Regions from separate parts of the Pantoea sp. E2023-21 genome, predicted to be linked through region 2. Evidence: predicted binding sites of a transcription regulator. Region 2 holds the regulator's gene; each other region holds the start of a gene.
What was found. Region 2 encodes PhoB, which activates phosphate uptake and scavenging genes when phosphate is short. Its sites were predicted from a motif close to CTGTCATAAAACTGNCNNAT; they were not measured.
Positions count from the first base shown of each region.

Region 1: phnC (phosphonate ABC transporter ATP-binding protein) is a predicted target of PhoB. The motif match lies at 2,288-2,307, and genes of this name have one in related genera.
Region 3: pstS (phosphate ABC transporter substrate-binding protein PstS) is a predicted target of PhoB. The motif match lies at 3,039-3,058, and genes of this name have one in related genera.

Region 1 covers NZ_CP195344.1:1,650,132-1,656,665, forward strand. The annotation lists gene phnE (phosphonate ABC transporter, permease protein PhnE) at 1-368, opposite strand, end outside; gene phnD (phosphonate ABC transporter substrate-binding protein) at 452-1,378, opposite strand; gene phnC (phosphonate ABC transporter ATP-binding protein) at 1,405-2,235, opposite strand; gene phnN (ribose 1,5-bisphosphokinase) at 2,462-2,995, opposite strand; gene phnM (alpha-D-ribose 1-methylphosphonate 5-triphosphate diphosphatase) at 2,995-4,131, opposite strand; gene phnL (phosphonate C-P lyase system protein PhnL) at 4,128-4,832, opposite strand; gene phnK (phosphonate C-P lyase system protein PhnK) at 4,973-5,734, opposite strand; gene ACRQ84_RS07915 (alpha-D-ribose 1-methylphosphonate 5-phosphate C-P-lyase PhnJ) at 5,724-6,534, opposite strand, start outside.
Region 2 covers NZ_CP195344.1:103,642-110,175, reverse strand. The annotation lists gene ACRQ84_RS00525 (cobalamin-independent methionine synthase II family protein) at 1-609, opposite strand, end outside; gene ACRQ84_RS00520 (PstS family phosphate ABC transporter substrate-binding protein) at 776-1,702, opposite strand; gene phoR (phosphate regulon sensor histidine kinase PhoR) at 2,239-3,555, opposite strand; gene phoB (phosphate response regulator transcription factor PhoB) at 3,576-4,265, opposite strand; gene sbcD (exonuclease subunit SbcD) at 4,464-5,681, shown strand; gene ACRQ84_RS00500 (SbcC/MukB-like Walker B domain-containing protein) at 5,678-6,534, shown strand, end outside.
Region 3 covers NZ_CP195344.1:3,240,253-3,246,786, reverse strand. The annotation lists gene pstA (phosphate ABC transporter permease PstA) at 1-852, opposite strand, end outside; gene pstC (phosphate ABC transporter permease PstC) at 849-1,811, opposite strand; gene pstS (phosphate ABC transporter substrate-binding protein PstS) at 1,886-2,929, opposite strand; gene glmS (glutamine--fructose-6-phosphate transaminase (isomerizing)) at 3,106-4,935, opposite strand; gene glmU (bifunctional UDP-N-acetylglucosamine diphosphorylase/glucosamine-1-phosphate N-acetyltransferase GlmU) at 5,065-6,435, opposite strand.

The sequences.
Region 1 (6,534 bases), 1.5 Mb from region 2:
GGCGTTTGGGTGTTATCCGCGGCGAAGAAGGCCAGCACACCGGCAACGGCCACCGCCACGATGGTTGACGACAGCGCCAGCTGCAAGGTTTCCCAGATCAGCGGCAGCTGGAAGTGCAGCCGATAGCCCCAATAAGCCAGCGAGCCTTCGGTTTTGCCGTCGGCAAACAGCAGTGACAGATGCAACACCGGCATCGTTTCGCCGATGTAGTCAAAAAAGTGTGGCAGCGACTGCCAGACGGTGAGCAGATTAAATTCCGCCATCTTGCCCGCGGCCAGATAGAGCGCCAGCAACAGCAGCGACCACAGCAGCGAGTCGCGCTTTTGCTGGCGGCGAATGCGTTGGTAGTAGTGTTCGAAATCGGTCAAGAGGGAGATTCCTGTGTAACCCGGTCGCCATGAATGGCGACCCTACATTGTCGGGTGCGCATTAATGCGCACCGTTTTATCGCTTAACCGCGCGAACCCTTCATCAAATCGCGCTTCATATCGATGATATTCTGGTAATCCGCCACGGTTGCCGGGCCGATGTGCTGGGCGCCGCCCACCGCTTTAACAAAGCAGCCGTGATCTTCTTTATCCAGCTTCTTGATGGTGGCTACCACTTTCGCTTTGAAATCGGCGGGCAAGTTATTGCTCACCAGAATCGGGCCATTTGGGATCAGCGGCGACTGCCAGATGATGCGGATCTGCTTCATCAGGTCGGGATGATCCATCCGAATCAAACGACCAAAGGCCCCCGAGGTATAACCGGTTTCGCGGTCGCCAATCAGTGACGTCCAGGTCACTGCACCGTCGAATTGGCCGTTCAGCACGCCGAGGATGTCCTGCTCGTGGCCGCCGGAGAAGGTCACGCTGGAGAAGGTGTTGTTGTACTTATCGTCAACCGTGCCACCAAACTCTTTCTTGAACGCCTGGTTAGGCATCAGGAAGCCCGAGGTTGAATCCGGATCGGCCATGCCAAACGATTTGCCTTTCAGGTCTTCCAGCTTTTTGTACGGGCTGTCGGCTTTGACGATCACCACCGAGTGATAACCCTGTGAACCGTCTTTGTCATCCACCACGATGCCCACCACATCCACCGCTTTCGGGTTCTGCAGGTAAACCGATGCATACGATGCCGGTGACATGCTCAGCACCAGATCGATTTTGTTACCCAGCAAGCCCTGAATCACGCCGGAATAGTCAGACGAATTACGCAGTTTGGTATCCACCTGCAATTCTTTGTCGAAGAAATCTTTCACGCACTGGTTATCACCAATCTGCTGCGTGGCGTTCTGGCCGCCGAGAATACCGAGATTCAGTTGTTTGGGTGCTTCCGCTGCGTTAACGCCAAAAGCCATCGCAATAGTCAGTAAAGCTAAAGAAGTCAGTTTCATTGGTGGTTGTTCTCTTGCCGTGGGAGTTAGTGGAGTTGGTTAATTTCGTCGCCGTACAGCTCATGCATCAGGCCGTCGGTCAACTGGGAAGGATGTCCATCAAACAGCACTTTGCCGCGCTGAATGCCGATAACGCGGGTGCAGTAGCTTTTTACCAATTCTATCGAGTGCAGATTCACCATCACGCTGATGCCCTGCTCGCTCACCTGGCGCAGCACATCCATGATGCGCTTGGTGTTTTTCGGATCGAGTGACGCCACCGGTTCATCCGCCAGCAGAATGCGCGGGTTCTGCATCAGCGCCCGGCAGATCGCTACGCGCTGCATCTGGCCGCCGGAGAGGTTTTCCGCACGCTGCAGCGCCTGAGGCAGCATGTTCATCCACTGCAGCAGTTCGATGGCGCGAGCGCGATCGGTTTCGGAAAATACTTTGAAGAACGATTTCAGCGTGGAGGTCTGGCTTAAACGCCCGAGCAGCACATTGGTCAGCACATCGAGGCGCGGTACCAGACAGAAGTCCTGGAAGATCATGCCGCATTCGCTGCGCCATTCGCGCATCTGGCGGCTATTGAGCGTGACCACATCGCGATCCACTTCGCCGTGGCGATTGCTGAGAATCGCACCCTGCGACGCGCTGATGGTGCCGTTGAGCATGTGTAACAGTGTCGATTTGCCTGCGCCTGAGCGGCCAATCACCGCGACCAGCTCGCCCGCATGCAGATCGAAGCTGACGTTATCCAGCACCTGGTTGGCGCCATACGCTTTGCACAATCCCTGCACCGACAGCACCTTATTGCCCTGCCCGATAATCGGCGGGAATGGATTGTCGACGACGGTTTTCAGTAATGCCTGTGCCATGATGCACTCCATCTCTTCTGAGCTGTTGATTGCACGCTATTACGGGGAAGGCGGATGAAAGCTTGATGACAGTAAAATGATTAAACGGTGACAGCGCGTTTTCCCGTCACAACGTGGCGATCGGCTCCGCACCCATCCGGGCATTGCGCAATAAATTGCGCCGCTACGGATGGTGCGAATGGTGTGAATGGGACATAAAAAACGCACGTATCCGTAGCGGCGCGATTTATCGCGCACCCAGCAAACGTCGCAGCTGGTCTAGCGTATCGCGCAACGCGCCATCGTTGTTCAGCGCATAGCAGTGCACCGGCAGCGGTTCAGCCGCTCGCGCTAGCCGTTTCTCGATCTCCGCTTCAGACTCCCGCCCGCGCTGCCGCAATCGCGTCTCCAGCACCGCTGGCGACACCTGCAACACCAGCGGCAGCAGCTGCGCGCCGTAATGCTGCTGCACAATCGGCAGATGCAGGCGCGAACCGTTAACCAGCACGTTAAGTCCGCGCGCCAGCCACAAATCGATCTCCTCGCCCAGCGCATAATGCAGTCCGTGCGCCTGCCAGCTCACGGCGAACAAACCGAGCGACTGGCGTCGGCGGAATTCGGTTTCGCTCAACGCCACATGGTTCTCGCCGCCGGCATCGGCGGCGCGCGTGATGTAACGATGGGCGATCAGCAAATTCTCCGGCGGCGCTTCACGCAGCGCGTTCAGCAGGCTGTCTTTACCCGCGCCCGAAGGCCCGGTTAGCCAGATGAGGCGCGCCATCAGAACACCAACTTCCCTTGCGACCAGACGTGACGAATGTGCGCATGACCGTGATCGGTATGCGCCAGCACTAAATCGGCGCGCAGCCCTTCGGCGATGCGGCCGCGATCGTGCAGGCCAATCGCCTGCGCCGGGTTGCGCGTCACCAGCGCGGCAGCCTGCGGTAACGTCATCGTATTGCGCTCATCGGCAACCAGGCGGAACACCGCGTCGAGCAAGCTGGCGGGATAATAGTCGGAGGAGAGAATATCCAGCAGGCCGTGGCTGGCGAGATCCGCCGCCGCCACATTGCCGGAGTGCGAACCGCCGCGCACGATGTTGGGCGCGCCCATCAGCACCTGCATGCCGCAGTCGCGAGACGCGCGTGCCGCTTCCAGCGTGGTCGGGAATTCGGCAATGGCGCTGCCGACGTCATGTGACTCGGCAACGTGCGCTGCCGTAGCGTCATCGTGGCTGGCCAGCGGGATGCCGCGCGACCGGCACAAACTGGCGATGGCGTTGCGGTTGGGCGTGGAGAACTCGGCAGCCAGCGCCAGTTGCTCACGCTCAAACTGATCCATCTGCGCGTCGTTGAGCTGATATTTGCCCTGATAATAGGTGCGATACATCTCCAGCGAGGCGTACTGACGCTGACCCGGCGAGTGATCCATCAGCGACACCAGCGACAGCTCCGGTGTGTTCATCAGCGCTTCAAACAGCGGCAACGTGGTGTTGTGCGGCAGCTCACAGCGCAGATGCAAATGGTGATCGGCGCGGTTAGTGCCTTTGCGATTGCTGTCCTGAATCGCATCAATCATTTTGGTGAGATTATCCAGGCGATGACCGCCGTCGCGCACGTCACCGACGCCAATCGCATCCAGCACCGTGGTAATGCCGCTGGCGACCATCAGCGCATCGTGGCTGCTCATCGCCGAGTGTGCGGGCCAATCAACTTTGGGGCGTGGCGTAAAGAACTTGTCGAGGTTATCGGTGTGCAGCTCCACCAAACCCGGCAGCAGGAAGGCGTTTTCGCCATCCAGCGCGCCCGGCAAGTGGCTGACGCTGTCACTGAAGCTGGCGATGCGCCCGTCGCGGATTTCCAGTGAACCCGCCACCACGGCCTGCTCCAGCACCAACCGGACATTATTAATGATCATGCTTCTGCTCCTGCTTTCATTGGCTGCATGACGTGCAGGCGATCGGCCACGCGTTCGCGCACCGCTTCGTCATGGAAAATACCGACAATGGCGGCCCCACGGGCGCGTGCCTGTTCAATCAATTCCACCACCGCAGCGCTGTTAGCGCTGTCGAGCGAAGCGGTCGGCTCATCCAGTAGCAGCACCGGATAGTCGGCAATAAAGCCGCGTGCGATGTTGACGCGCTGCTGCTCACCGCCGGAAAAAGTGGACGGCGCCAGCGACCATAAACGCTCCGGCACGTTGAGGCGCGTCAACAGCTCTTTGGCGCGCTTCTCACAGAAAGCACGCTCGGTGCCGCGTTCGAGCAGCGGCTGCATGACGATCTCCAGCGTCGGCACGCGGGGAATGACGCGCAAAAATTGGCTGACCCAACCGACGGTATGGCAGCGAATTGCCAGAATCTGGCGGGCGGTCGCGTTGGCCATATCGATCCATTCACCCTGATGTTGCAGCCAGATGTGACCGCTGTTGGCCTGATAATTGCCGTACAGCGCGCGCAGCAGCGTGGATTTTCCACTGCCGGAACGGCCATGCAGCACCACACATTCGCCGCCGCTCACTTCGAGATTGGCATCCTGCAACACCGGCAGCGCGGCGCTGTTCTGGTTGTGCAGTACAAAGGTTTTGCTCAGATGCTCTACGCGCAATAAAGGTTGCATGTTGATGTCCTGATGAATTCATCCAAAAGGCAGCACGAAACCGTAGCGGCGCGATTTATCGCGCGTTGTTGCGGCACGGTGTTCGCATTTGCGCAATAAATTGCGCCGCTACGGAATGTGTATGTCAGCATCGGTGCTGGTTAACTCAGCACCGACGAAACCAATAACTGGGTATACGGATGATGCGGATCGTCCAGCACCCGATCGGTCAACCCGCTCTCCACCACGCGGCCCTGCTTCATCACCAGCAGGCGATGCGCCAGCAAACGCGCCACGCCGAGATCGTGGGTGACAATCACTACCGCCAGATTCAGCTCGCGCACCAACGTGCGCAGCAAATCCAGCAGACGCGCCTGCACTGACACATCCAGCCCGCCGGTCGGCTCATCCATAAACACCAGCGTCGGCTGCGTCACCAGGTTGCGCGCAATCTGTAAACGTTGCTGCATGCCGCCGGAAAAGGTGGTGGGCAGATCGTCGATGCGGTTAGCGGGGATTTCCACATCCTGCAACCAACGCATCGCCTCTTTGCGGATATCGCCGTAATGACGCTGGCCCACCGCCATCAGGCGCTCGCCGATATTGCCGCCCGCGGTGACCTGCGGACGTAAACCGTCGAGCGGATGCTGATGCACCACGCCCCATTCGGTACGCAGCAGGCGGCGACGATCGCTCTCGCTCAGCTGATAGAGATCCTGCGCGCGATAGAGAATGTTGCCCTGCTGCGGCGCTAAGCGTGCCGACAGGCTGCGCAGCAGCGTGGTTTTGCCCGAACCGGACTCCCCGACAATGCCTAATACTTCGCCGGGATAAAGCTCAAAGCTCACCTCTTCAAACCCTTTGCCGGGTGCATAAAGGTGCGTCAGATTGTTGACCGCAAGCAGCGGCTGTTCACTGTGCATGCTGTTGTTCCTGCTGCTGGTGGCAAAAATCGGTATCGGAGCAAACATACATGCGCGTACCGGCGTCATCCATTACGACCTCGTCGAGGTAACTGTGGCGCGAACCGCACAGCGCGCAAGGTTCATCCCACTGCTGCACGCTGAACGGGTGATCGTCGAAGTCGAGGCTTTCTACTTTGGTGAACGGCGGCAGCGCATAGATGCGTTTCTCACGCCCGGCACCAAACAGCTGCAGCGCCGGCATCATGTGCATTTTGGGGTTGTCGAATTTGGGGATCGGCGACGGATCCATCACGTAGCGATCGTTGACCTTCACCGGATACGCATACGTCGTCGCGATGTGGCCGTAGCGGGCGATATCTTCATACAGTTTCACCTGCATGATGCCGTACTCCTCCAACGCGTGCATGGTGCGGGTTTCGGTCTCGCGCGGCTCAATAAAACGCAGCGGCTCAGGGATCGGTACCTGGAAAATCAGGATCTGATCTTCTTCCAGCGGCGTTTCCGGAATGCGGTGACGCGTCTGGATCAGCGTGGCATCCATAGTACGTTCGGTGGTGGCCGCGCCGCTGACGCGCTTGAAGAAGTGACGAATCGACACCGCGTTGGTGGTGTCATCTGCGCCCTGATCGATCACTTTCAGCACATCGGCATCACCAATAATGCTGGCGGTGATCTGAATGCCGCCGGTGCCCCAGCCATAGGGCATCGGCATTTCGCGTCCGGCAAACGGCACCTGATAACCGGGAATCGCTACCGCTTTCAGAATGGCGCGGCGGAGGGTGCGTTTGGTCTGCTCA
Region 2 (6,534 bases):
ATGTTGCTGGTCGGTTGAGCACAGGTATGCCCACACGGTGTCATCCAGCTGCAGATAACGGCAGCCCGCGTCGTAAAATGCTTTGATGGCATCTTTGTAGGTCTGCGCCAGATCGGCGAAGTACTCTTTGAGGTCGGGATAAACCGTAGCATCGATCACCTTACGGCCACCGCGGAAGTGCAACACGCTTGGGCTTGGAATGGTCATTTTGGCAACCGCATCGCCCGCCACGCTTTGCAGGAAGCGGAAGTGATCCAGCATCGGGTGTTGAGGATTAAAGGCCACTTTACCGGTGACTTTCACGCCGTGCGCTTTGGTCTGCACGCCGTTGAACTGAATGCCCTGCTCCGCTTCGAACAGCTCTACGCCGTGCAGATCGCCGAAGAAATCGAAGTGCCACCAGGCGCGACGGAATTCACCATCGGTAACGATCTGCAGGCCGTTGGCACGCTGTTGCTCCACAACGTGACGGATTTCGCGATCTTCAACCTGGCGCAATTGATCGGCACTGATTTCGCCATTGGCAAACTGCACACGCGCCTGCTTGATGGCTGCGGGACGCAGAAAACTGCCGACGGTATCGGCACGGAACGGATTATGACGTGGCATCTTCTCTCCTGGCTGAGCGCATAGTTGCGTCAGGGTATAATTTCGCTGAGTTATATCAGCCATCTGGACGGCTATATGTCCAAGAAGAATGCCACGCTGTTACACATTCAGCAACGGAAGAAAATTCAGGTCACATGAAACTATTTCATGTTCAGATGCACGTTCTTCAATTTCCCTCAATTGCCGCGCGTGCTTGTGACATCTGGCTATCCGACAATGGCAGATAACCGGCTTCACTCACCCGACGTTGACCCTGCGGCGACAAGACCTGATGCAGAAACGCATTGACCAGCGGCGGCAGCGGTTTACCCGGCGCTTTATTGACATAGATGTAGAGCGGACGCGACCACGGATAGCGGCCGCTGCGAATGGATTCGGCATCCGGCATCACGCTGTCGCCGTTTGCCGTGACGACCGGCAGCATTTTCACCCCGCTGAGATGAAAGCCAAAACTGGCGTAACCAATGCTGTTAGGCGTGGCGGCAACGGCTTGTACCACCGCCGCAGAACCGGGAAATTCGGCAACGTCAGCGCGAAAATCCCCTTTGCACAGCGCCTGCTGCTTGAAAAAGCCCCACGTTCCCGAAGCTGAGTTGCGGCCATAACGTTGAATGCTGCGCGTTGCCCATTGGCTTTCGCTCAGGCCGAGATCGCCCCAACGTTGCGGCACTTGCCGCCCGCCGCACAGGCGGGTAATGGAGAACAGCGCGTCGAGCTGTTGCGGCGCAATGCGCGGCAACGGGTTATCCTGATTGACCACTACCACCAGCGCATCCATCGCCACCGGCACGGCCAGCGGCGGGTAGCCGTAGCGCGCGGTAAAGAGTTGACGTTCATCGATTTGCATCGGGCGGCTCATCGCGCCCAGTTGAGCAGCACCCGCCGCCAGCGCGGTCGGTGCGGTAGAAGATCCCGCCGCCTGCACCTGAACGTTCACACCCGGCGACTGACGGCTAAAATCCTCGCCCCACAAGGTCATCAGGTAGCCAAGCGTGTCCGATCCGACGCTGCTCAGATTGCCGGTCAGCATGGTTTGTTGGCCATGTGCTAAAGCAGAGCAAAGCAGCATGCAGGAGAGCAACAGCGATTTCATGAGCGGTTCCGCAATTCAATAAGGGCTCTATTCTGTCGCGGCGCGATTTAACGCGCAATAAATTGCGTCATGGCAATCAGTGAGGCACGAAAAGGTCGCCATGAATGGCGACCCTACAAGCGTTACAGCGATAGTGATTAAGAGATAGGCATTGGTGCTGCAGTGTGGGTGTTGAGGCGACATCCCTGCCCGCTGAACGAGTGAAGGATTCCAGGGCGAGCCGCAGGGATGCGGCGAGAGGCGGCGCTGAGCAGGAGCGAATCGCCGCCGGTCCGTCAGGAATCGTGAGCGAGTGAAGGTACCGCGTAGCGGCGGGCTGGGCTGGCGCAGGGCCCGGGAGTGCAGAGGGCGCGGCCAGGCGTCCTCTGCTCGGTCGCCGCACGGCATAGCTGAAACTGCCCCAGCCGATGGCGAACGAAAGTCGCTCGGCGCTTAACTGAGGCATTACGCCATGAAGGGCGACCCTACGTTTACGGAGCTGGGTTTTCGTAGGGTGCGCATTTATGCGCACCTGAATGCATAGGCAATAAATTGACTCACTCGGTGTTAACGCGCTCTTGAGCCACGTTAGCCACAATCAACCGCTGCGGCAGAAGAAAGCTGAAACAGGTTTCCTGATGCGGCACGCTGGTGATTTCCAGCCGCGCGTTATGATGGCCCAGCGCATGTTTCACAATCGCCAGCCCCAAACCGCTGCCGCCAGTAGCGCGCGAACGCGCTTTATCCACACGGTAGAAACGCTCGGTGAGGCGTGGCAGATGCTGCTCGCTGATGCCCGGCCCGTCATCGCACACCTTAAACTGCGCACCTTGCTTGGTACGCAACCAGCTGATGTCGATGCGCGTGCCTTCCGGCGTATGATTCACCGCGTTGTAGACCAGATTGGAAATGGCGCTACGCAGCTGCTCGTCATTGCCGAACACTTTAAGGTGCGGATCGGTGTGGAAATGGATGGTATGACGTCCCTGACTCAGCGTTTCCGCTTCACGCTGCAACAGCAGCAGCATGCCAGGCACATCCACTGTCTCTTTCAGATCGATGGCCGGAGCCGCTTCAATCCGCGATAAGGTCAGCAGCTGTTTTACCAGGCTGTCCATGCGTCGCGTCTGCTCTTGCATGGTATGCAATGCCTTGCTGCGCGTGCGCTCGTTCATTACCGAGTCGTCCATCATTTCCAGATAACCCTGCAGCACCGTTAGCGGCGTACGCAGTTCATGGCTGACGTTAGCAAAGAAGTTACGTCGCGCGCCTTCCAGCTGGTGCATTTGGGTGACATCACGCGCCACCATCAGCCACTGCCCTTCGCTGTATGGCATCACGCGGAATTCCATATGATGCTGATTATTGAGGATCTGCGTCAGCGGCATGTCGAACTTGCGCTGGCGGATATAACGGGAAAATTCAGGATAACGCAGCAAATTGAGGATGTTCTGGCCGTTATCCTCCGGCCAACGCAAGCCAAGATGCTGTTGCGCCAAACCATTGCACCAGAAAATGGTGCCCTCTTCAGTGGTCAGTACCACGGCATCTGGCAGCGATTCTGCACCGCTGCGGAAACGTTTGATCAGATTACCCAGCTCACGCCGACGCCGCCGGTTGCGCAGCTGCATCTGATACAGACCATAGAACAGCGGTTCCCAACTGCCGCGTCCGGTGGGCGGCGTCATTGAACGATCGACCCACAGCCAGTGCGACAAACGCATCAGATTTCTGAAATGCCACAACATCACGCCGCTCACCGCAATCAGCAGCAGCCACGGCAGATAGCCGAACAACAGACCCAACACCAGCGCAGGTAAACAGACCAGCGCCAGCTCGGTCAAAAGTCTCTTCCAGGAGAGTCGTTCCAGCACGGTAAAAACTCCGTTTACGTTTAGTAGCGGGCTGAGAAACGATACCCTGTTCCGCGAACGGTTTGAACCATGCGATCGTGGCCGGTCAGTTCCAGCGCTTTACGTAAACGGCGAATATGCACATCGACGGTGCGATCTTCGACATACACATTGGTGCCCCACACGTGGTTCAGCAGCTGTTCGCGGCTGTAAACGCGTTCCGGATGCGTCATAAAGAAGTGCAGCAGTTTGTATTCGGTCGGTCCCATCTCCAGCGGCGTGGTTTCCGACATCACGCGGTGCGATGACGGATCGAGGCTCAGCCCCTGCATCTCAATCACCTCTTCCACCGCCATCGGCGAAATACGGCGCATCACCGCTTTGATACGCGCCATCAGCTCTTTTGGCGAAAACGGCTTGGTAATATAGTCATCCGCCCCCACTTCCAGACCGCGCACGCGATCTTCTTCTTCACCGCGCGCCGTCAGCATCATCACCGGAATGTCGCGCGTCATGGCTTCACGCTTCAAATGCTTAATAAACTGGATACCGCTGCCGCCGGGCAACATCCAGTCCAGCAGAATTAAATCAGGCCAGGGTTCGATCAGCTTACCAATCGCGCTGTCATAATCTTCCGCCTCAATAGGCTGGTAATCATTCTGTTCCAGCACGAAACATAACATTTCACGGATGGGAGCTTCGTCTTCCACAACCAAAATGCGCTTAGCCATTGTAACTCCTGCTAGTGTGACACCGTGTCACTGGGATTTGCGGCGTCATTATGCGTCAGTTTTGTGACACTTTTATGAAAAACACTGCCTTAAGATAGATAGATAAAAAACGGAAATGTCACAATAAAAATTTGCTTTTTTTCTTTGTGATCTTAAGTGGTTATAATTCGCCTTCGCTAAACTCAGCACGGAGCAAACATGCGCATCATTCACACCGCTGACTGGCATCTCGGCCAGTTCTTTTACAGCAAAAGTCGCGCCCGGGAACACCAGGCGTTTCTTGACTGGTTGCTGGATCAGATTGTGCAGCATCAGGTGGATGCGCTCATCGTCGCGGGCGATCTGTTTGATACCGGCTCGCCACCGAGCTACGCGCGCGAAATGTTTAACCGTTTTGTGGTGGCGCTGCAGCCGAGCGGCTGTCAACTGGTGGTGCTGGCGGGCAATCACGATTCGGTGGCGACGCTGAATGAATCGCGCGAGCTGCTGGCCTGCCTGAATACCCAGGTGATCACCAGCGCCACACCACAAGGCGAACAGCAGGTGTTAACGCTCACGCAGCGCGATGGCGCGCCGGGTGCGCTGCTGTGCGCCATTCCTTATCTGCGTCCACGCGATATCCTGCGCAGTCAGGCCGGACAATCGGGGCGCGAGAAGCAGATTTCGCTGCTGGAAGCGATCGAGCAGCATTATCAGCACTGCTATGCTGCCGCGCTGGCGCAGCGCGAGGCGCTGGACAGCACGCTGCCGATCATCGCCACCGGCCATCTCACCACTGTCGGCGTGACAAAAAGCGATTCGGTGCGCGACATCTATATCGGCACGCTGGATGCGTTTCCGGCGCAGGCGTTTCCACCCGCGGATTACATCGCGCTCGGTCACATCCATCGCGCGCAGCGCATCGCCAACAGCGAGCATATTCGCTATAGCGGCTCGCCGATTCCGCTCAGTTTTGATGAACTCGGCCGTGAGAAAAGCGTCTTCTTGCTGACGTTCAGCACCACGCTGGAGACGGTCACGCCGCTGACCATTCCGCACTTCCAGCCGATGCAGATGCTGAAAGGCTCAATGGCGGAGATCGAACATCAGCTGGCGCAGTTCCGCGAAAGCGCCAGCGAACAGCCCACGTGGCTGGATATTGAGATCACCACGCAGGAATATCTCAGCGATCTGCAACGCCGTATTGAAGCACTGACCGAAAAACTGCCGGTTGAAGTACTGCTGGTGCGCCGCAGCCGGGAGCAGCGGCAGCGCAGCCTGGAACGGCTGGAGAACGAAACTCTGAGCGAATTAAAAGTGGAAGAGGTCTTTGCCCGCCGCCTGGCGCAGGAAGATCAGCTGGATGCAGAGCAGGCCGAGCAACTCACGCAGCTGTTCCGCACCACCCTCGCGGCGCTGGAGAATCCATCTGCATGAAAATTTTGACGCTACGCTTTAAAAACCTCAATGCACTGCGCGGCGAATGGTTTATCGATTTCCGCCGTGAGCCTTTTGCCAGCAACGGATTATTTGCCATTACCGGCGCCACCGGCGCGGGCAAAACCACCTTGCTTGATGCCATTTGTCTGGCGCTCTATCACCAGACGCCGCGCCTCGGCACGCTGTCGCAAACGCAGAATGAGCTGATCACGCGAGACACCGCCGAGTGTCTGGCCGAAGTGGAGTTTGAGATCAAAGGGGAAGCCTGGCGCGCCTTTTGGAGCCAGAACCGCGCGCGCGGCCTGGCCGACGGCAAGCTACAGGTGCCGCGCGTCGAGCTGGCACGCGTAGCCGATAATCAAATCATCGCCGATAAAGTCGGCGACAAACTGAAAGCAATTGAAACCCTGTCGGGACTCGACTTCGCCCGCTTTACCCGCTCGATGATGCTGTCGCAGGGCCAGTTTGCCGCCTTTCTGAATGCCAAACCCGGCGAACGCGCCGAGCTGCTGGAAGAGCTAACCGGCACCGAAATTTACGGACAAATCTCGGTGCAGATTTACGAGCGCTGGCGCACCGCGCGTGGCGAACTGGAGACGCTGCGCGCCCGCGCCGGCGGCATGTCGCTGCTCGATGAAGCGCGCCGCTCAGAACTGACGCAGCAGTTGGCGGATCTGAGTGTGCAGGAGAAAGCCCTCAGCGAACAGCTAACGCTGGCGCAACAACAGCAACAATGGCTGATGCAGCAACAGCAGCTAATGCAGGAACAGCAGCAGGCGGAACAGACGCTGCTTGCCGCGCAACAGGCCTGGCAGCAGGCCGATGGCGATCGTCAGCGGCTGGCGCGGGC
Region 3 (6,534 bases), 960 kb from region 2:
AATGTTCAGCAGCAGCACGCACACTGTAATAATCAGCACACCCGCCCACGCCAGGCTTTGCCACTCGGCAAATGGGCTCATGGCGAATTTAAAAATGGTGACCGGCAGGTTAGCAATCGGCTGCATCATGTCGGTGCTCCAGAACTGGTTCGACAACGCAGTAAACAGCAGCGGTGCGGTTTCACCGGCGATACGCGCCACGGCCAATAGCACACCGGTGATGATGCCGGAAACCGAGGCTTTCAGCGTAATCGCTGAAATCATCTTCCACTTCGGCGTACCCAGCGCATAAGCCGCTTCACGCATGCTATCTGGCACCAGACGCAGCATGTTTTCGGAGGTGCGAATCACAATCGGGATTTGCAGCAGCGCCAGCGCAACCACACCGGCCCAACCAGAGAAGTGCTGCATCTGCGACACCACAATGGTGTAGACGAACAGGCCGACCACAATCGACGGGGCAGACAACAGAATATCGTTGATGAAGCGAATCACTTCTGCCAGCCAGTGTTTACGGCCATATTCCGCCAGGTAAATCCCGGCCATGATGCCGAGCGGCGTTCCGATGATCGTTGACCAGAAAATCAGTAAACCGCTGCCGACCAGGGCATTCGCTAAACCGCCGCCAGCCGTATTGGGCGGCGGGGTCGATTCGGTAAACAGTGACCAGCTCAACCCATCAACACCGCGCGTGACGGTGGTGAATAAAATCCACACCAGCCAGAACAAGCCGAAGGCCATGGTCATCAGCGACAGCGTCAGGGCAATTTTGTTTTTGGTACTGCGCCACGCCTGCATTTTGCGGCGCGAGGCTTCCAGCTCAGCGCGAGCCTGCACTTCAATAACGGTCATGAACGGGCTCCTTCACTCTTCGCCAGTCGCAGGATCATCAGTTTGGAGATCGCCAGCACGATAAAGGTAATCACGAACAGAATCAGGCCCAACTCCATCAGCGCGGCGACGTGGACACCGGATTCCGCCTCGGCGAATTCGTTGGCCAGCGCGGAGGTAATGCTGTTACCGGGCATAAACAGCGAGGCGCTATCCAGCTGGTAGGTGTTACCGATGATAAAAGTCACCGCCATGGTTTCACCCAACGCGCGCCCCAGACCGAGCATGACGCCACCGATCACACCGTTTTTGGTGAAGGGCAGCACGATGCGCCAGATCACTTCCCACGTGGTACAGCCGATACCGTAAGCCGACTCTTTCATCATTACCGGCGTTTGCTCAAACACGTCACGCATTACCGAGGCGATGTAAGGAATGATCATGATGGCGAGAATCACGCCCGCCGCAAGAATACCGATACCAAAAGCCGGGCCAGAGAACAGCGTGCCGACAATCGGGATATTCGACATCACATTGCCAACCGGCGCCTGGAAATATTCGGCGAACAGCGGGGCGAAAACAAACAGGCCCCACATGCCGTAAACGATGCTGGGAATCGCTGCCAGCAATTCAATGGCGGTGCCCAGCGGGCGACGCAGCCAGCCTGGCGCCAGTTCAGTCAGGAACAGCGCAATGCCGAAGCTCACCGGCACGGCAATGATCAAGGCGATAATCGAGGTGACGAGGGTGCCGTAAATCGGTACCAGCGCACCAAATTGTTCGTTTGGCGCATCCCAGGTTTTGTTCCACAGGAAAGAGAAACCAAATTTCTGGATGCTTGGCCAGGAGGAGAAAATCAGGGAGACGATAATGCCGCCCATCAACAGCAACACGATAAGCGCAGACAGTTTGACCAGTGCGCCGAAAATCATGTCGCCTTGTTTACCGGGGGCTTTGAACGTCGGCTTAGTGGCAGCCATAGAATTCTCTGTTCTCAGGAGGATATCAGGGCGGCATTCATGACGCCGCCCATTGGAGTAGCCGGATAGGTCAGTTACTGGTACAGCGCTTTACCGGCGCTATCTTTAATGTTGGCTTTCCACGCTGCACGAATCTGGTTTGCTACGCTTTCAGGCAGCGCGGCATAATCCAGGTCAGTGGCGGTTTTGCTGCCACCTTTGTAAGCCCAGTCGAAGAACTTCAGCACTTCGCTACCTTTCTCCGCATTCGCCTGATCTTTGTAAATCAGGATGAAGGTAGTTGAGGTGATCGGCCATGCATCGTTGCCTTTCTGGAAGGTCAGATCCTGAGCGAAGGTTTTGCTCCAGTCTGCGCCTTTCGCTGCATTAGCAAAGCTCTCTTCGCTTGGTGCTACCGCTTTACCGTCGGCATCAACCAGTTTGGTGTAGGTCAGGTTGTTCTGCTTAGCGTAAGCATATTCCACGTAGCCAATTGAACCCGGCAGACGCTGCACGAAGGCGGCCACACCGTCGTTACCTTTACCGCCGAGGCCGGTTGGCCAGTTAACGGTGTTACCTTTACCGATTTTGCTGTTCCACTCTTCGTTCACTTTCGCCAGGTAGCTGGTGAAGACGAATGACGTACCGGAACCGTCAGCGCGGCGAACCACGTTGATGTTGGAATCGGGCAGTTTCACGCCTGGGTTCAGTTTAGTGATCGCCGGGTCGTTCCACTTTTTGATGGTGCCGAGGTAGATATCACCCACGGTTTTACCGTCGAGGGTTAATTCACCTGATTTCACACCTGGGATGTTAACCGCCAGCACCACACCACCGATGACGGTAGGGAACTGGAACAGGCCGTTTTTCTGCAGATCTTCTTCTTTCATTGGCGCATCAGACGCACCGAAATCGACGGTTTTAGCAATGATTTGCTTCACGCCGCCTGAAGAACCAATTCCCTGATAGTTAACTTTGCTACCGGTGGCTTGCTGGTACTCGGCTGCCCACTTGGCATAAACCGGCGCCGGGAATGTCCCGCCTGCGCCAGTCAGATCGGTTGCTGCAAAAGCAGATACCGCGCTTACGGCGAAGGTGGCGGCGAGGATTCGGGCTACGGTGCTACGCATCAGTGTCATGTTCCCTCCAGGGGATTCAAAAAAATCAGGCTCAATGCCTTTTTAGTAGGAGTTAGTGATTGCTGCTGGAGGGAAAATAGGACAGTTTGATGACAGTGAAATGTACGAAATATGACAGTTATATGACAGTGCGCAGAAATGAAGCGGGCCCATTGCGGGCCCACTCTTGTGACTGATTATTCAACGGTAACTGATTTCGCCAGGTTACGCGGTTGGTCAACGTCAGTGCCTTTGATCAACGCCACGTGATAAGAAAGCAGTTGCAGCGGCACCGTATAGAAGATCGGTGCTATCACCTCTTCTACGTGCGGCAGAGAGATGATTTTCATGCCATCGCTGTCGCTGAAACCGGCATCCTGATCGGCAAACACGTACAGCAAACCGCCGCGCGCGCGCACCTCTTCAATATTGGATTTCAGCTTCTCGAGCAGTTCATTGTTTGGCGCGACTACAATCACTGGCATATCGGCATCGATCAGCGCCAGCGGGCCGTGCTTCAGCTCGCCCGCCGCATAGGCTTCTGCGTGGATATAGGAAATCTCTTTCAGCTTCAGCGCGCCTTCCATAGCGATCGGATACTGATCGCCACGGCCAAGGAACAGCGCGTGATGTTTATCCGAGAAACCTTCCGCCAGATTTTCGATCACTTTATCCTGCGCCAGCATCTGCTCGATGCGGCTTGGCAGCGCCTGCAATCCGTGCACAATTTCGTGCTCGGTTTCGGCTTTCATGCCGTGCAGACGACCGAGTTTCGCCACCAGCATCAGTAATACCGCGAGCTGCGTGGTGAAGGCTTTGGTTGAAGCAACGCCAATTTCAGTGCCGGCTTTGGTCATCAGCGCCAAATCAGACTCACGCACCAGCGATGAACCGGCCACGTTACAGATCGCCAGCGAACCGAGATAACCCAGTTCTTTCGACAGACGCAGCGCCGCCAACGTATCGGCGGTTTCCCCGGATTGTGACAGCGTGATCAGCAGGCTATTTTTGCGCACCGCTGATTTGCGATAGCGAAATTCAGAGGCGATTTCCACATCACAGGGAATGTTGGCCAGCGATTCGAACCAGTAACGCGATACCATGCCGGAGTTGTATGACGTGCCGCAGGCGATGATCTGAATATGCTCGACCTGACCCAGCAGCTTTTCAGCATCCGGACCCAGCTCGCTGAGATCGACTTCGCCGTGATTAAAACGACCGGTTAAGGTGTTTTTAATCGCGTTTGGCTGCTCGTAAATCTCTTTCTGCATGTAGTGACGATAAATGCCTTTATCACCGGCATCGTACTGTGCGGTCGATTCGATTTCGGCGCGCTTAGCCGTTTTACCGTTACGATCGATAATGGTGACTTCGCGGCGGGTGATTTCGGCAATATCGCCCTCTTCCAGATAGATGAAGCGACGCGTCACCGGCAGCAAGGCCAGCTGATCGGAAGCAATAAAGTTTTCACCCACGCCACGGCCAATCACCAGCGGGCTGCCGGAACGGGCTGCCACCAGCAGTGAAGGATCGCGGCTGTCCATGATCACCATGCCATACGCACCGCGCAGCTGCGGGATGACGCGCAACACCACTTCTCGCAGCGTGCCGCCCTGCTTCTGCTCCCAATGCACCAGATGCGCCACCACTTCGGTGTCGGTTTCTGAGGCAAAGCGGTAGCCGCGCTCAAGCAACTGCGCGCGCAGCGGCTCATGGTTCTCGATAATGCCGTTGTGCACAATGATAATGTGCTCAGAAATATGCGGATGCGCATTGGCCTCTGACGGCTCACCGTGTGTCGCCCAACGCGTGTGAGCGATGCCCGTGCCGCCAATCAGCGGCTGTTGTTCTGCTGCTTCCGCCAGGTTTTGCACTTTGCCCAGACGACGCAGGCGCGTCATGTGGCCTTGACGATCGACCACCGCCAGACCGGCGGAGTCATAACCGCGATATTCAAGACGACGCAAACCTTCCAGCAGAATTTCTGCGATATCACGCTGCGCTACTGCACCAACAATTCCACACATAGTAATTTCCTGACTTCATGGCTTTCGGCCATTGCGTTGTCATACGACCTGATTTCCCCGAGCCTTGTAGAGAGTGGGGATATTTTTTATGGCACTGCTAACAGGCCGATCGTTGTCGGCCTTTAAAATTTATTTCTTCTTCGCCGGACGCTGCCAGCCAGACTTTTGATTCTGCTCTTTACGGTTATAGACCAGGTCAGCAGCTGTCACATCTTTCATTATGGTGGTGCCAGCCGCAATGGTGGCACCGCTCGCCACGCTGACAGGTGCCACCAGCTGGGTGTCCGAACCAATAAACACGTTGTCGCCGATGATGGTTTTGGACTTGTTGGCACCATCGTAGTTACAGGTAATGGTGCCTGCGCCAATATTTACGCCCGCGCCAATTTCCGCATCGCCAAGATAAGAGAGATGGCCAGCTTTAGAGCCTTTGCCGAGCGTGGCTTTCTTCATTTCTACGAAATTGCCAACATGCGCTTCTTCCGCTAATTCGCTGCCCGGGCGCAGACGTGCAAAAGGTCCAACCGTACAGGCGGCGGCTAACGTGGCATCTTCGATCACCGAGTAAGGGCTGATTTCACAGTCGTCAGCAATCACGCTGTTTTTAATGATGCAGCCTGCACCGATTTTGACGCGGTTGCCGAGCGTAACCTTACCTTCGATGATCACGTTGGTGTCGATCTCAACATCGCGGCCATGTTGCAGTGAACCGCGCAGATCGAAACGCGCCGGATCGCGCAGCATCACTCCTGCAAGCAACAGTTTTTCTGCCTGCTCGCTTTGGTAAACACGCTCCAGCGTTGCCAGCTGCAGGCGGTTGTTGACGCCGTCGGTTTCGCTGATGCGCGCCGGATGCACCGCATTGATCACGCGGCCTTCGTGGTGTGCCATGGCGATGATATCGGTGATATAGAATTCGCCTTGCGCATTATTGTTATTGAGCTGCGCCAGCCAGCGCTTGAGATCGCCGCCATTGGCAATCAGGATGCCGGTATTAATCTCCTGAATTTTCAGCTGTTCTGGCGAAGCATCTTTCTGCTCAACAATGCCGGTCACCGTGCCGTTTTCACGCACGATACGTCCGTAGCCGGTTGGATTATCCAGAACCACGGTGAGTAAGCCAATGCCACCCGCCGGTTTCGCGTCGCGCAGACGTTGCAAGCTGGCCTGCGAGATCAGCGGCACATCGCCGTACAACATCAGAATATCTTCGTCATCGGCAAAGAAGGGCGCGGCCTGCTGCATCGCGTGGCCGGTGCCGAGCTGTTCTGCCTGCAACACCCAGTTGAGTGCGTTATCCGCTAACGTCGACTTGAGTAAATCTCCGCCGTGACCATAAACCAGATGGATCTGCTGTGCGCCCAAACCGGTTGCGGCATCAATCACATGTTGGACCATGGGTTTACCTGCAAGGGTGTGCAGCACTTTGGGCAGGTCGGAATACATTCGGGTGCCTTTGCCAGCGGCCAGGATCACCACACTCATCGCGTTCGTAGACATATCTATCCTGATTCTCTTCAACTTTCGAAAGTGTAAGGTTTAGCCCTGAGATTACTACATTTTTCTCGGGTCGAAATTAGCGGAGGTAAGCGCATGGCG